Regions from separate parts of the Kurthia sp. YJT4 genome, predicted to be linked through region 1. Evidence: riboswitches for the same ligand, from Rfam matches in the RefSeq annotation. Region 1 holds a riboswitch; each other region holds the start of a gene.
What was found. Region 1 has a riboswitch for S-adenosylmethionine ahead of QN089_RS01405 (MetQ/NlpA family ABC transporter substrate-binding protein). Riboswitches for the same ligand answer to the same signal wherever they lie in the genome.
Positions count from the first base shown of each region.

Region 2: it holds a riboswitch for S-adenosylmethionine, as region 1 does, so the genes downstream of both, QN089_RS13180 (bifunctional homocysteine S-methyltransferase/methylenetetrahydrofolate reductase) here and QN089_RS01405 (MetQ/NlpA family ABC transporter substrate-binding protein) in region 1, are expected to answer to the same signal.
Region 3: it holds a riboswitch for S-adenosylmethionine, as region 1 does, so the genes downstream of both, QN089_RS05300 (aminotransferase class I/II-fold pyridoxal phosphate-dependent enzyme) here and QN089_RS01405 (MetQ/NlpA family ABC transporter substrate-binding protein) in region 1, are expected to answer to the same signal.

Region 1 covers NZ_CP126689.1:277,476-282,477, forward strand. The annotation lists gene QN089_RS01400 (methionine ABC transporter ATP-binding protein) at 1-900, opposite strand, end outside; gene QN089_RS01405 (MetQ/NlpA family ABC transporter substrate-binding protein) at 930-1,751, opposite strand; SAM riboswitch class I at 1,833-1,947, opposite strand; gene QN089_RS01410 (pyridoxal phosphate-dependent aminotransferase) at 2,036-3,226, opposite strand; gene QN089_RS01415 (carbon-nitrogen family hydrolase) at 3,340-4,128, shown strand; gene QN089_RS01420 (tetratricopeptide repeat protein) at 4,188-4,676, shown strand; gene QN089_RS01425 (hypothetical protein) at 4,681-5,002, opposite strand, start outside.
Region 2 covers NZ_CP126689.1:2,656,655-2,661,656, forward strand. The annotation lists gene metH (methionine synthase) at 1-608, opposite strand, end outside; gene QN089_RS13180 (bifunctional homocysteine S-methyltransferase/methylenetetrahydrofolate reductase) at 589-2,445, opposite strand; SAM riboswitch class I at 2,538-2,646, opposite strand; gene QN089_RS13185 (class A sortase) at 2,833-3,498, opposite strand; gene hemG (protoporphyrinogen oxidase) at 3,521-4,933, opposite strand.
Region 3 covers NZ_CP126689.1:1,108,303-1,113,304, reverse strand. The annotation lists gene QN089_RS05310 (methyl-accepting chemotaxis protein) at 1-1,766, shown strand, start outside; gene QN089_RS05305 (SH3 domain-containing protein) at 1,947-2,504, shown strand; SAM riboswitch class I at 2,647-2,753, shown strand; gene QN089_RS05300 (aminotransferase class I/II-fold pyridoxal phosphate-dependent enzyme) at 2,830-3,951, shown strand; gene QN089_RS05295 (aminotransferase class I/II-fold pyridoxal phosphate-dependent enzyme) at 3,944-5,002, shown strand, end outside.

The DNA of each region.
Region 1 (5,002 bases):
TTTAAGTTCGATAATATTTGCAGCTAAAATGTTTGGTGTGACGGCAAAACGTTTACTAATCTCAGCAAGTGCAGGTTGCCCTGTGCTTGCACCAACGAATGTAAGACGTGTTACATCACCTGTTACATGAAGGGAATCAATAAGTGAATCACTTAATTGACGTTGTGAAATTGTATTTAAAAATTTACGTGTTGTCGCATGTTGTGGATTTGTGAACAATTCAATTGTCGAGCCTTGTTCCACAACTGAACCGTTCTCCATCACATAGACATGGTCGCAAATTTTTTGAATAACATTCATTTCATGTGTAATTAATAAAATCGTAATGCCAAGCTCACGATTGATTTTTAGGAGTAAATCTAAAATTGAATCCGTCGTTTCTGGGTCAAGTGCTGAAGTCGCTTCATCGCTTAATAAAATAGTCGGTTCAAGTGATAGGGCGCGTGCAATCGCGACACGTTGTTTCTGCCCGCCAGAAAGTTGAGCAGGATAGTTCGTTGCGCGGTCTTCTAAACCAACAATTTGTAGGTATTTTTGTACACGTGCATCTAATTCTTTTTTCGGTACACCCGCTAGCTTTAATGGAATCGCGATATTTTCATACACTGTGACTGTTTTTAATAAGTTAAAGTGTTGGAAAATCATACCGACTTTACTGCGTACTTTACGCAAACCAGATGCCGATAACTTCGTTAAATCTTTCCCATCGATTAGAACTTGTCCTTTTGATGGTTGTTCAAGTAGATTCACACAACGAATTAATGTACTTTTACCAGCACCACTATAGCCAATAACACCATGAATTTCTCCAGCAGGTACTGTAAGATTGACATCTCTTACAGCAGTTACGACTTTTTTATTTGAAACGAAATTTTTCTCAATATTTTTCAGCTCAATCATAGATGACTCCTCCTTTTCAATCTAACCGTTTACTTATCGAATACAGGGATTACTGCACCGTCAAATTCATCTTCAATGAATTTTTTCACTGTCTCTGAGTGATAAGCTTTAACGAATTTTTTTACATCTGCGTCATTTTTATGTGATTCTTCTACAACAATTGCGTTGATATGTGGTGAATCTGTATTTTCACGTAGTAGCGCTGTTTTTGGATCAATGCCTGCTTCTAAAACGAAGTTCGTATTAATCATTGCTGCATCTACTTCGTCTAATTGACGTGGTAATTGTGAAGCTTCTAGTTCTACAAATTTAAATTTATTTTTGTTTTCTGCAATATCTTTCGGTGTTGCCAATTTATCGCCAGTATCTTTTAGAGAAATAACTTTTTTGCTTGCTAGTACTTGTAAGGCACGATCACCATTCGCCGCATCATTTGGAATTGCGATTGTTGAACCCGCTTTTAAATCTTCTAATTTCTTCACCTTTTTCGAATATAGACCCATTGGCGTTAAAATTGTTGTACCAACTGATACAAGGTTTTCATTTTTCTCTTTATTGAAGTTCGCTAAGAAAGTTAGTGTTTGGAAACTGTTTGCATCCAAGTCGCCTTCTACAAGAGAAGTATTCGGTAATACATAATCAGAGAATGCTTTAATCTCAACATCTAAACCATCTTTTTTCGCTACTTCCGCTGCTTTTTTTGCGATTTCTTCGTGTGGTCCGCCCGTTACACCTAATACTAATTTGTTATCTTCGGCTGCTGCTTGGCTATCTTCTGTTTTCTTCCCACATGCTGCTAATACTGATGCTGATAATACAAGTGATAATACGATTCCTGTTGCTTTTTTCATAAATAAAACGCTCCTTTTTGTATGTAGCATATAAAAAAACCTCTCTTAACAAAAAGAGAGGTGAAAGTGTTGGTTTTACCTCTCTTATCTATCAAGATTTTGTCATCTTGCTGGAATTAGCACCTTTCACAATACCGATGTATTGGAAGGTTGCCGAGCTTCATAGGGCCAGTCCCTCAGCTACTCTTGATAAGAGATTTTATATTTTTATATAACTATTTGATATATTCAATCTATAGTTAATTTTCAGTAAAGTCAAACATTATTTTCTTGAGAAAACAAAATTAATGCACTTTCGAGCGAAAAACAGTCGAAAATTCAGGTAGATGTGCAATACGTTCTACAGCTTCAACTAATCGTTCAGGCGATACGAGTAAACCAACGCGAACGTAACCCTCACCATGTAGACCGAATCCATTACCTGCTGCAACTGCAACAGAAGCGTTCTCTAAGAGAAGATCTGCAAAAGTTTCACTCGTATAACCCTCAGGCACTTTTAACCAAGCAAAAAAGCTACCCGCAGGTGCAGTGACAGACCATCCAACCTTTGAACATGCTTGAATCAATGCTTCACGACGAGCTTCATATACAGTTAATTGTTCTTCTACACAATCTTGTGGACCTGTTAATGCATGTGCTGCGGCAACTTGAATCGCTGGGAAAATGCTGCAATAAAGGTGATCTTGTAGCAAATTAAGTCCTGCAATCACTTCTTTATTGCCAACAGCAAAGCCAACACGCCATCCTGCCATATTATACGTTTTCGATAAGGTATAAAATTCAACACCGATCTCTTTTGCACCTTCTGTTTGTAAAAAGCTAGGTGGTTTTACATCATCAAAACCAAGCGCTCCATAAGCGAAGTCATGCATAACAACGAAGTCATGTTGTTTTGCAAGCTGTACCGTTTCTTCAAAAAATGCAGGTGTCGCTGTAGCACCTGTAGGATTATTCGGGTAATTCAAATACATCAATTTTGCACGTTCTAAAATATCAGGTGCAATTTCCGCATAATCAGGTAAAAACTGATTTTCAGCAAGAAGTGGCATCGTTTCAAAGTTTACATGACTAAGTGCGACACCTGATAAATAGTCGGGATAGCCAGGGTCAGGAAGTAACATGGTATCGCCAGCATTTAAGAGTGTCATCGGCAGTTCTACTAGACCAGCTTTCGCACCGAATAGCACAGCGACTTCTGTTTCAGCATCGAGTGTTACATCATATTCACGTTTATAAAATGTCACAATCGCCTCTTTTAATTCATCAATTCCACGAAACGGTGAATATTTATGATTCGCGACATCGGCTGTTGCCTCTTGCATCGCCTTGACGATATGAGGAGGTGTCGGGCGGTCTGGATTTCCCTGACCTAAATTAATAATATCGTGACCTTCTGCAACTTTTTCGGCTACACGTTTTGCGAGTTTCGCGAAAAATTGTTCAGGTAATTTTTTGAGTAAATCAGAATAAGGCATTTGGTTGCCTCCTTTGGCTTTTTTGTTATGATAGAGAAAGAAATATTCTGAATAGTAGAAGTTTTATCGTGAATCATAATACTTTTCAGAAAAAAAGTCTAGGTGGTGGAGAGATGAAATTAGGTTGTATTCAGCTACAAGTTGCTTTTGGCGATGTTGAAAAAAATTTTTCTCGTGTGGAAGAATTAATTCGAGAAGCTGCAAATAAAGGGGCGGAAATTGTCATTCTACCAGAGATGTGGAATACGAGTTACGCACTTGAAAAACTTGAAGGTCTTGCGGATGTTGACGGAGAAAGAACAAAAGCCTTTTTATCACAATTAGCAAAAGAATTGCATGTTCATATTGTGGGCGGTTCAGTCGCAACGAAAAAGGGCGACAAATTCTATAATACGATGCTCGTCTACAATAATGAGGGTGAGCTAGTAGGCGAATACGATAAAGCACACTTATTCCGCTTGATGGATGAACACTTGCATTTATCTTCTGGTAACACACAAAATAATTTCAAACTGGGTGATTTAGATGCGGCAGGTGTGATTTGCTACGATATTCGTTTTCCAGAATGGTTACGTCTACACGCATTAAACGGCGCAAAAGTATTATTCGTTTCAGCGCAGTGGCCAACTGCACGAATTGATCATTGGAAAACATTATTACAAGCACGTGCAATTGAAAATCAATGTTTTGTGGTAGCAGTCAATCGCATTAGTCGCAATAAAGATAACTTTAACGGACAGTCGATGGTAATCGAACCATGGGGTGAAATTTTATGGACTGGTGGAGAAGATGAGGAATTAGCGATTGTCGACGTTGATTTTTCAAAAGTTGATGAAGTGCGCACACGTATTCCAGTCTATGATGATCGCAGACCAGAATTGTATCAAGATGTATTGAAATAAAAAATGAAGCTAGGGCTGATACGTCCTAGCTTTTTCTTTTGAAAGAGGGAGATATGAACATGAAAGAAGCAAAGCTTTTAAAGGCGATTGAACTAAGGAAGTTAGGACAGAAAGAGGAGTCAAATCAGATTTTGCAAAAATTAGCTGATGAATACCCAGCAGATGCAATCATTCAATACCAGTGTGCATGGAGTTTTGATGTTCTGGGACAAGAAATAGCAGCAGTTCCTTTTTATGAAAAAGCGATTGCACTTGGATTACCCGAGGAAGATTTACAAGGTGCTTACATCGGTCTAGGTAGTACGTATCGTACACTCGGGGAATATGAAAAATCACATCATACTTTTTTAAAAGGATTACAGTTATTTCCACGAAATCAAGCAATTCATGTATTCCATGCGATGACTTTATATAATTTAGAACGCCATGAAGAAGCAATGAATCGCTTATTAACAAGTTTAGTAGAGACAACGAATGATGAAGAAATAAAAAGTTATGAAAAAGCGATTCGATTTTATAGCCAACAATTGAATCGCATATGGTCATAACGCGCTACTTAGAGATTCGATTTTGTTTATTTTCTTGTATTTTGTTCGTTACATCGAGTAGTCTTTTCGCTAGTTTTGGCTCGATAATCTCATAAACTGTATCAGTATCTTGTGTTGGGATTGTTATGTAGTTATTTTCATAAATGAAAAGTTGAAAAGAGCCACTAGCACCTGAGAATGAAATACTTGTGTAGTTTTTAGGGTCTTTGATTTTTGCTTTTTTTACAGACATTGATTCTACTAAAGAAAGTAGCGCGGAAGAATCATTTGAAGTAATTTGATAAATTTGATCTTCAGGTGAAATGAGTGTATTTGCTTTTACTTTA
Region 2 (5,002 bases), 740 kb from region 1:
AGTGTTGTTCCCATCGGTTCAATCGTACCTGAAATCATAATTGGAATTTCTTTACCGAGTTCTTCAAAAGCTTGCTTAACACCAAGTGTACCTGCTTTTACATTCAACATATCTTGTGATGTTTCAAGGAGTAGTACATCTGCGCCGCCTTCAATCAAAGCTTTCGCCTGTACATAGAAGTCATGCTTTAACGCGTCAAATGTAATACCACCTGTTACAGATAATGTCTTCGTCGTTGGGCCCATCGCACCTGCAACAAAACGTGGCCACTCAGGTGTCGATAATTCCTCTGCTACTTCTTTGGCAATTTCGACAGCACGTTTATTAATTTCAACTGCTTGATGACCTAAATCATATTCATTTAATACGAGTGGTGTACCACCAAATGTATTCGTTGAGACAATATCCGCTCCTGCTTCAAAATAAGCACGATGAATTCCTGCAATAACATCCGGTCGTGTTAAATTCAAGTTCTCGTTACAACCATCATATTCATCGCCCCCAAAGTCATCTGGCGTTAAATTCGCATTTTGTAACATGGTACCCATCGCACCATCTAATACGAGAATATGATCTTTAATTCTTTCTTCAATGAGATGTTTCGACAATGTGACTTCCTCCCTTAACCTTTTCATCTAATTCCTTAATGTAGTGAATTAATTCAACAGACATATCGTAGCGCATGAACGGTGTAATCAGATAAATACCGTTAAAGAGTGATGCAGCTGTGTCAATTAATTCTTTCGCAATTTGGACACCCTCTGCCTGTGCGCGTTCTTTATCGCCATCTGCTGCTTTCATACGTTCAAGTACTTCATCTGACAACTTAATGCCTGGCACTTCATGGTGTAAAAACTCAGAATTTCGTAAACTTGTTAGTGGCATGATTCCGATGTAAATCGGTGTATCTAAATGTTTTGTTGCTTCATAAATTTCAATAATTTTCTCTTTTGAGTAAACAGGCTGTGTAATGAAATAATCCGCACCTGCTTCAATCTTTTTCTCTAAACGTGGAATGGCACGTTCGACGACACGTACATTCGGATTGAATGCTGCCGCTACAGAGAAGTTTGCCTTTTTACGTAGTGGTTTTCCCGAGAAAGAAATACCTTCGTTTAATTTTTTAATTAATTGTAGTAATTCAATGCTCGATACATCATAGACGCTTGTAGCACCTGGGAAATCCCCTACCTTTGTTGGATCACCTGTCACAGCTAAAATATCGTGAATACCTAATGCATCTAAGCCCATCAAATGAGATTGTAGCCCGATTAAATTACGGTCACGACATGTAATATGTGCTAATGCTCGTACATTCTTTTCATATTTTAAAATCGATCCCATCGCCACATTCGATACACGCGGTGAAGCAAGTGAATTATCTGCCATTGTGACAATATCGGCGCCCGCTTTTTGTAAAATCGCTGCTCCCTCTAAAAACTTTTCCGTTTCTAAATGGCGCGGTGTATCAAGTTCAACGATAATGGAACGCCCTTTTTTTACTTTCTCGTGAAGTGGTTCAAATTTAGACACATTAGCTTCACGAATCACTTCTTCTTTAGTTGTGATAACTTCTTTATTTTCCATTGGTAAAACATCTGATAAATGTTTCTTCACTTCGTGAATATGTTCAGGTGTTGTTCCACAGCATCCACCAATTAAGCGAACCCCTTCATCACGTAATTCAACTGCAGCGCGCCCAAAATATTCTGCTTCTGATTCATATACCACTTTTCCTTCTTCTACATCGAGTAGACTTGCATTCGGATACGCAGATAAGAACGAGTTCTTTGGTAGCTCAACATTTTCAAGCGCCTTCACTGTATGGTACGGGCCTAACCGACAGTTCACACCGACAACATCAGCTCCAGCTCTTTCTAAATGTTGCAGTGCATCATTCAACTTCATTCCATTTAATAAAACCCCTGGGTCATGCATCGAAACTTGCGCTACAATCGGTCCATCTGAGAATATGCGAATTGTTTTCACTAATGTTTCAAGCTCTTCTAAGTCGTAAAATGTTTCGAGTAGTAAACCATCTACACCTGCATCAAGTAATACTTTTGCTTGTAAAACAAGTGATTCAATAATCTCATCTAGTGAATGTTCATCCTTACGAATACCTCGAATTCCACCAATTGTTCCAAGTACGTACTCGCCATTCTTTGCAGCTCTTTTCGCTACCTCTACACCCGCACGATTCAGTGCTTCATATTCATCTTGAATACCGTAGCGAGCTAACTTAATCGTATTCGCTGTGTACGTATTCGTCTGAATGACATCAGCGCCCGCTTCAATATATAGTTTATGAATATTCTCAATTACTTCCGGCTTTCGAACATTCAGTTCTTCATAACAAAAATCAATCCCATATGAATAGAGCAGTGTCCCCATTGCGCCATCTGCTGTTAATACCTTTGTCTTTAAATCTTCTAGTAACCCCATACACTCCCCATCCTTCCTTCATTTCAAAAAAGCTATAAAAAAACCTTCTTACATTGCATAAGAAGGTTTGAACTGACACTTGAAAATAAGCCTTCTTATCTTTTAAGAACCATACGTCCTTCTGGAATTAGCACCTGACCATCTAAATGGCTGGTTGCTGAAGCGTCGTCGGGCCAGTCCCTCGGCTTCTCTTGATAAGAAATTATTGAATTTTTAAAATATTAAAAGAATCATACCTCTTAAATAGAGTACCGTCAATAGCTTCTACCACTTTCAGCTAAATATTGTACGAAAAAGCGCTTACTTTATCACAATATTTCGTAAATTCAGTAATAGGTATTAAAAAAAAGCGTATGAGGTTTTTTCACATCTCATACGCTTCATATTTTATTTTTTTATCGTAAATGCATCGCCAGCATTTGAATCAAAGTCACGCGCATTGACATACTCACCTTGTACAATTAATCGTTTCGAACCATCATAATTACATGTAACGAGCGTCAGTAGTCTTTTTTTAGCTTGATTTTCGATAACTTGAACGTCAGTTGCTTCTGTAATAAAGATTTTTGTAATTTTATACGTATACACACGCTTATAGTCCGTTGTGTACATAAGCATTCCTTTTTTTGCTTTCGTTAAAGGGCTAAATAATGTTTTATCATTATTCATATTATGACCTGCTAATGCATAATTACCTTGCCCCATCTTCATATCCTTCTTTAATGTACCTGCGCCAATTGCTAGATTTGTATTTGAAATTCCGTATAAAATAGGCAATTGTAAAGATACATCGGGAACACTTAATGCACCAATTGAATGTACATCACCTTGATTCATTTGTGCCTTTAATACATCTTGTAAGCTAATATTTTCCACATTACCAAAATCAAAGCTTACGTCATCCGCATTTTGTGCTTTTTGTTCATCAAACTGCTCAATTGCTTGATTACTCATATGTGACACGATGAACCCCATAATTTGTTTATTGAAAATTAGTGCAACACCTAAAACAAACAAAACAATGCCAATCGTTAAACTTAATTTCCTGTTCATTATGGAATCCTCCTTTCACACTTTATACGAATTCTCGTTGTCTTTGAATAAATTGATTCATAACTCGCGTAGCCACTTCTTCACCATTTTGAATACATAAACCAATCCCCACACCATAATACGAACAACCAGCTAAATGTACATGTGGATGATATTTCACCATTTGTTTTTCAATACGTTCAACTGCTTGTTTATGTTGTAAATTATAAATTGGCATCGCATCAAACCATTTTTTTACATCAATCCATGTTGGTTCATCTATTATTTTTAAGCTTTTTTCGATGTCTTGACGTGCTATTTGTGCTAATTCATCATTTGTCATCTGACAAAATTCTTCAAAACGAGGATTATTCTTTTTATAAAACATACGGATAAGTAACTTATCGTCTTTAGAAGTATGACGCCATTTGCGACTTGTCCATGTACATGCATTACAATCTACATCATTACCTGATGATACAATATATCCTGTACCATCTGCTGGTAGCACATCATTCGGTAAATCATAAGCCAAGTAAACTGTAATAATAGAACCCGTTTGTAGTTCTTCAAAATCACGTTGGAAAGGCTCTTCCTTCAATAGTTTTTGTGCGACTTGGTGCGGTACAGCTAATACGACTTCATCTGCATCTAACCATTCACCCGTATCTATTTGAATCTTATACCCATTCGTGTCTTGTTTTAACAATTCCACCGATGTATTTTTTAAAATCGTCGCGTTCTCTAGTGTTTCTTCGATTCGTTCAAATAATTCTACTAGGCCATTTTTAAACGAGATGAATTTCTTTTTGGCATTCTCTTGGTAGAACGCTTTATTTGCTTCAAATCCACGCATGATACTTCCAAATTCATTTTTATATTCAAATAAATAGGGTAAAGTAGAAGCAATTGTTAATTTATTCAAATCACCTGAATAGACACCAGATAAAACAGGTGCGACTTGTTTTTGAACAATTTCTTCACCTAAATAATATGTTAAAAATTCTCCGACCGAATGATTTGTTGTAAAAGGGAGTTCGGTTTTTTCTAAGTCTTGTAAAACAGCTTTTTTTCCTTCTTCTGAAATAAGCGTACTTTTATTTAATGCTTGTTCATTCATAGGAATTCCAAACACGCTATCTTCTGGAATTGCATGTAACTGATTTTCCGTTAAAATATATGAAACGCCTGTGTCATTATAAACAACTCGATCTTCTAATTGTAATTCTTCGATTAATTTTCGAACACTCGCATGGCGCGACACGATGGAATCTGCACCAACTTCCATTAAGTAACCATCACGTTGTTTTGTGACCATCTTACCACCGATTTGTGCGTCTTTTTCAATCAATGTCAAAGCGAGGTCCAACCCTTGTTCTTTGGCTTGTTTTTGCAAGTAATGCATCGTACTCATTCCGGTAATACCGCCACCAATTACGACTACTTTTCTCAACATCTGTCATCTCCGTTCATTCATGTTCTTCCTTAGTATAAATCAAATTGACTCGGAACCACATTGTTTTAT
Region 3 (5,002 bases), 830 kb from region 1:
CGAAACGAAGTAAGAAAAGTTCTAAAAACAATGCCACTCCCCCAAAATTTTTAAAATCGTTCAAGGTTCTTAAATTAATTCGTGGGCGTGTAGTACTTGTTTTCGCAGTCCTCACCATTATTTTAGCAGCGATGCTTATTGTATCTTACAATAATACAGAACGCTTGAAAGATGAACTCAAAACACTGACGGGTAAAAATGTAGATCAGCAAATGCGCGTCAATTTACTCGCTGGTGAAATTGCACAACTATCCAACTTAGAACAGAGCTTTATTATAACAGGTAGCGATGTATATCTTGGACAATATGAAGAACAAAAAGAAACAATTGATAAAACACTTCAAGATCTACATAAAGCCTTTAATAAAAAAGGTGATGCGCGTGACCGAATTGATTCGATTGATCAATTTTATAATAACTATTTAACCTATTCTAAACGCGTCATTGATGTTCGTAAAGAGAGTGGTTTAGATGCGGCACAACGAATTGTTCAGATTGGAACAGGTGCTAAAGCTATGTCCTATGTAGATATCCACATAGACATGATGAATAAGGTATTAGCTAAAAATACGGATGCACAAATTAAAAAAGTAGAAAAAAGCACGGAAGTTTCGATGATTATTTTCTTCGTTTTAACATTATTGTCGATTATTCTCGTATTTATGTCAGGTACAGCGATCTTCCGTACAATTAAAGTGAATACGCACAAAATTAATCGTTCACTATTGGATATGGCAAGTGCAGGTGGTGACTTAACAAAACGTCTTGAAATTAAAAATGACGATGAATTTGGTCAAATCTCTGCTAGTACAAACACATTAATTGAGTCGATTGCGAATTTAGTGCGAAAAGTCAGTGCTTTAACAGAGAATGTATCTGCAAGTGGCCAACAACTGACTGCTTCTGCACAGGAAAACGCGACAACAATTCAACAGATTGCGAACTCAACTGCGGAAATCGCAGAGAGCAGCGAACAGACGATTCGTTCAATGGAGCAATCATCTAACAAAATGTCACATCTAGAAGAAACAACACTGCAACTGAATGATGATGCACAGGATTTACGTCAAACTTCAGCGACAATGCGTGAAGCAGCAAAAGAAGGACAAAATAAAATCCAACAGTCTGCAAAATCGATGATGGAGATTGAAGAAGTTATTGCGAATACGAACCAAACTGTCACAGGTCTTGGTGAAAGTTCTGAGGAAATCACATCGATTATCGGAACGATTACGAGTATTGCTGAACAGACGAACTTACTTGCCTTAAATGCGGCGATTGAAGCGGCACGTGCAGGTGAACATGGTAAAGGCTTCGCGGTAGTAGCAGATGAAGTCCGAAAGCTTGCAGAACAATCACAACGCGCTGCAAGTGAAGTAGCAACGATTGTACACACGATTCAAGACGAGATTTCGGTCATGGTCAAGCAAAATGAGGCTGGCGTGTCGAAAGTCATTCAAGGGGTCGAAATTACGAATGAAACGATTCAAACATTCGATGCCATTACACGCGAGACAGAGAAAACGATTCGTATTATTGAAAACATGGTAACGCGAATCGCTGAGACGAAGAATGTCAGTCAAGATGTTATGCAGTCGTTCATCGCAGTAAACTCGATGGCAGAACATACAGCACATCAAGCGGATCAATCGGCAGCGGCGGCTGAACAAGGCTCTGCATCTATTCAAGAAATTTATGCATCTTCTGAAGAATTGTCACGTCAAGCAGATTCATTACGTGATTTAGTTCAACAATTTAAAATTTAATCTGACCAAAGACTAGGCTAGCTAAGTATTTACTTTGCTTCTGTCCTAGTCTTTGTTTTTTATTTCCATATCAAATGCCCTATTTTTCATAAAATAACATTTTTCTCGCAACATAAACGGATATTCCCTATTCTTTTATGATAAAAAGTGCTAGTATAAGCAATCGAGGAGTGATTCAAAATGAAATTAACAAAATACGTATTAGCATTTGGGATGTTAACAGGTGCTACTCTACCTTATACTTTACCTGCTACGGAAGCTTTTGCTGCCACAAAAAAAGAAGGTGTTGTGTCAAAAGACGTAATCGTACGTGCGGCATCTACACCAAAATCAAAAAATCTTGGTACATTAACAAAAGGAACAAATGTTACGATTTATAAAGAAACAACATATTGGTACCAAGTGAAGTTCAATAATAAATTGGCTTATATTTCAAAAGATCACGTGAAGTTGAATACAAAGAAAAAACCAACAACAAAGAAACCAACAACAACTAAAAAACCAACAACTGACACACTTGTATCAAAAGTTCCTTCAAAAAAAGCTGGAAATGCGACAATTAAATCGAATGTATATTACTATAAAACAGCTTCAACAAAAGGAAAATCACTTGGTATTTTGAAAAAAGGTACGAAAATTCATGTGAATTCTACAAGTAAATTTGGTTGGGTTGAGTTCGACTTCAACGGTCAAAAAAATTACGTCTACAAAGACTTTGTAACAATGACAAAAAAATAATCAAATGGGAATCGTAGTTTAGACTACGGTTCTTTTTTTATCTTCTCTAAATTCTGAATAATTATTTAATTTAGCTTGAAATTTCGCTGTTTGCATGGTAAGATTCCATTAATTGACTAATAATCGATTAATTAAATAGGTTTTCTTATCGAGAGAGATGGAGGGACATGGCCCGATGAAATCTCAGCAACCCCCTCTTTAAAGGGACAGGTGCTAAATCCAGTAAGACGCAGTTCTTGAAGATAAGAAGAATCACTCTTACATAGAGTTTTCTTCTTACTATTAGAAGAAAACTTTTTTTATTACACAAAAAAGGATGAGGACAATGACAAAAATCGAAACACTTTTAACTCAGGTGGGAACACATTCAGATGAAAAAACAGGTGCAATCAACGCCCCAATCTACCTTTCAACTGCTTACCGCCATGCAGGTCTTGGAGAATCAACAGGCTTTGATTACACGCGTACAAAAAATCCAACGCGATTGGTATTAGAGGAGGAATTTGCACGTTTAGAAGGCGGAGATGCTTGTTTCGCCTGTAGTAGCGGTATGGCTGCAATTCATTTAATCCTCTCGCTATTTAAAACAGGTGATGCAGTGATTTACCCGGAGGATTTATATGGTGGCACATACCGACTGGCAACACAATATGAAGCACAATATGGTATTCAAGCAATCTTTAACGACTTTTCATCTCTTGAAGAGGTGGAACAACTTGTTATTGAACATCCTGTTAAGGCGATTTTCTTAGAAACGCCGACGAATCCTTTAATGCAGGAAATTTCTATCGAAGAATGTGTGAAAATTGCGAAAAAATATGGCATTTTATTGATTGTCGACAATACATTTTTAACACCGTACTATCAACGCCCAATTGAGTTAGGTGCAGATATTGTTATGCATAGTGGCACAAAATATATTGGTGGACATAATGATGTATTAGCAGGACTGGTTGTGTCAAAAGGTACTGAACTAAGTGAACGTCTTTTCTTACAACATAATGCGATTGGTATGACACTCTCACCTTTTGATAGCTGGTTACTACTTCGCGGTTTAAAAACATTACACCTTCGTATGAAACAACATACAGCAAACGCTCAGGCGATTGTGGCATTTTTAGAGAAGTCGCCACATATACGTGACGTTTTATATGCTGGACGCGGTGGCATGGTATCCTTCCGTCTACAATCTGGAAAACAGATTGATCCATTCTTACGTAATTTAAAACTGATTGCTTTCGCTGAAAGTTTAGGCGGTGTGGAATCATTTATTACGTACCCAACAACGCAAACACATGCAGACATTCCGGAAGAAATTCGCAATGCGCGTGGCGTGGATGATTCACTTCTTCGTTTCTCAGTTGGCATTGAGGAAGCAGAAGATTTAATTGCGGATTTACAAAACGTATTTAACGTATTAGAAAGCGAGGCTGTTGTACATGACTAAAGAGCAAATTGAAACAACGTTAATTACAGGTGCTACAAAACATGATTACGAGGCAAAATCGGGAGCTGTTAATGTACCGATTTACGCTTCTTCTACCTTCGACCAAGAGCATTTCGATGCTTTTGGCCCATATGATTATAGTCGTTCTGGTAACCCAACGCGCGATGCACTTGAGCGAACAATTGCACAGCTTGAAAATGGTTCACGTGGCTTTGCTTTTGCTTCAGGAATCGGTGCCATTTCAGCAGCTTTACTTACATTAAATGCTGGTGACCATATTGTTGTAACGAACGAAGTATATGGTGGTACTTATCGCTTTGTAACAACGCTTTTACCGAAGTACGGGATTACGCATACCTTCGCTGACTTCACGGATTTAGAAGCGATTGAAGCAGCGATTCAGCCGAATACAGTTGTACTCTATGCTGAAACACCTGCAAATCCACTGCTTGGGATTACGGATTTAGAAGGTGTCGTTAAAATTGCGAAGAAGCACCAATTAAAAACATTCGTTGATAACACATTTATGACACCTCTTTATCAAAAACCACTCGACTTAGGAGCAGACGTTGTACTGCATAGTGCGACAAAGTTTTTAGGTGGTCATAGTGAAGTCATTGCAGGGCTCGCTGTCACAAAAGACGAAGAACTCGGTCAAGCGATTTACGCGATTCAAAACGGGATGGGCGGTATTCTTGGACCACATGACTGCTTCTCTGTCATTCAAGGAATTAAATCATTACATGCACGACTTGAGATGTCGTCACGTAATGCACAAAAAATCGCAGAATTTTTACAACAACATGAAGATGTAGTCGATGTTTACTACCCAGGATTACCGACACATCCTGGTTATGACATTCATAAGCGTCAAAGTACTTCTGGAGGTGCCGTTCTATCATTTAAACTACCAACTCGTGACTTCACAAAAGTATTTGTAGAAAGCATGCAAATCCCAATCTTCGCTGTTAGTTTAGGTGGTGTCGAGTCGATTCTCTCGTATCCTGTTACGATGAGTCACGCCGCCATTCCACAAGAAGAACGTGAAAAA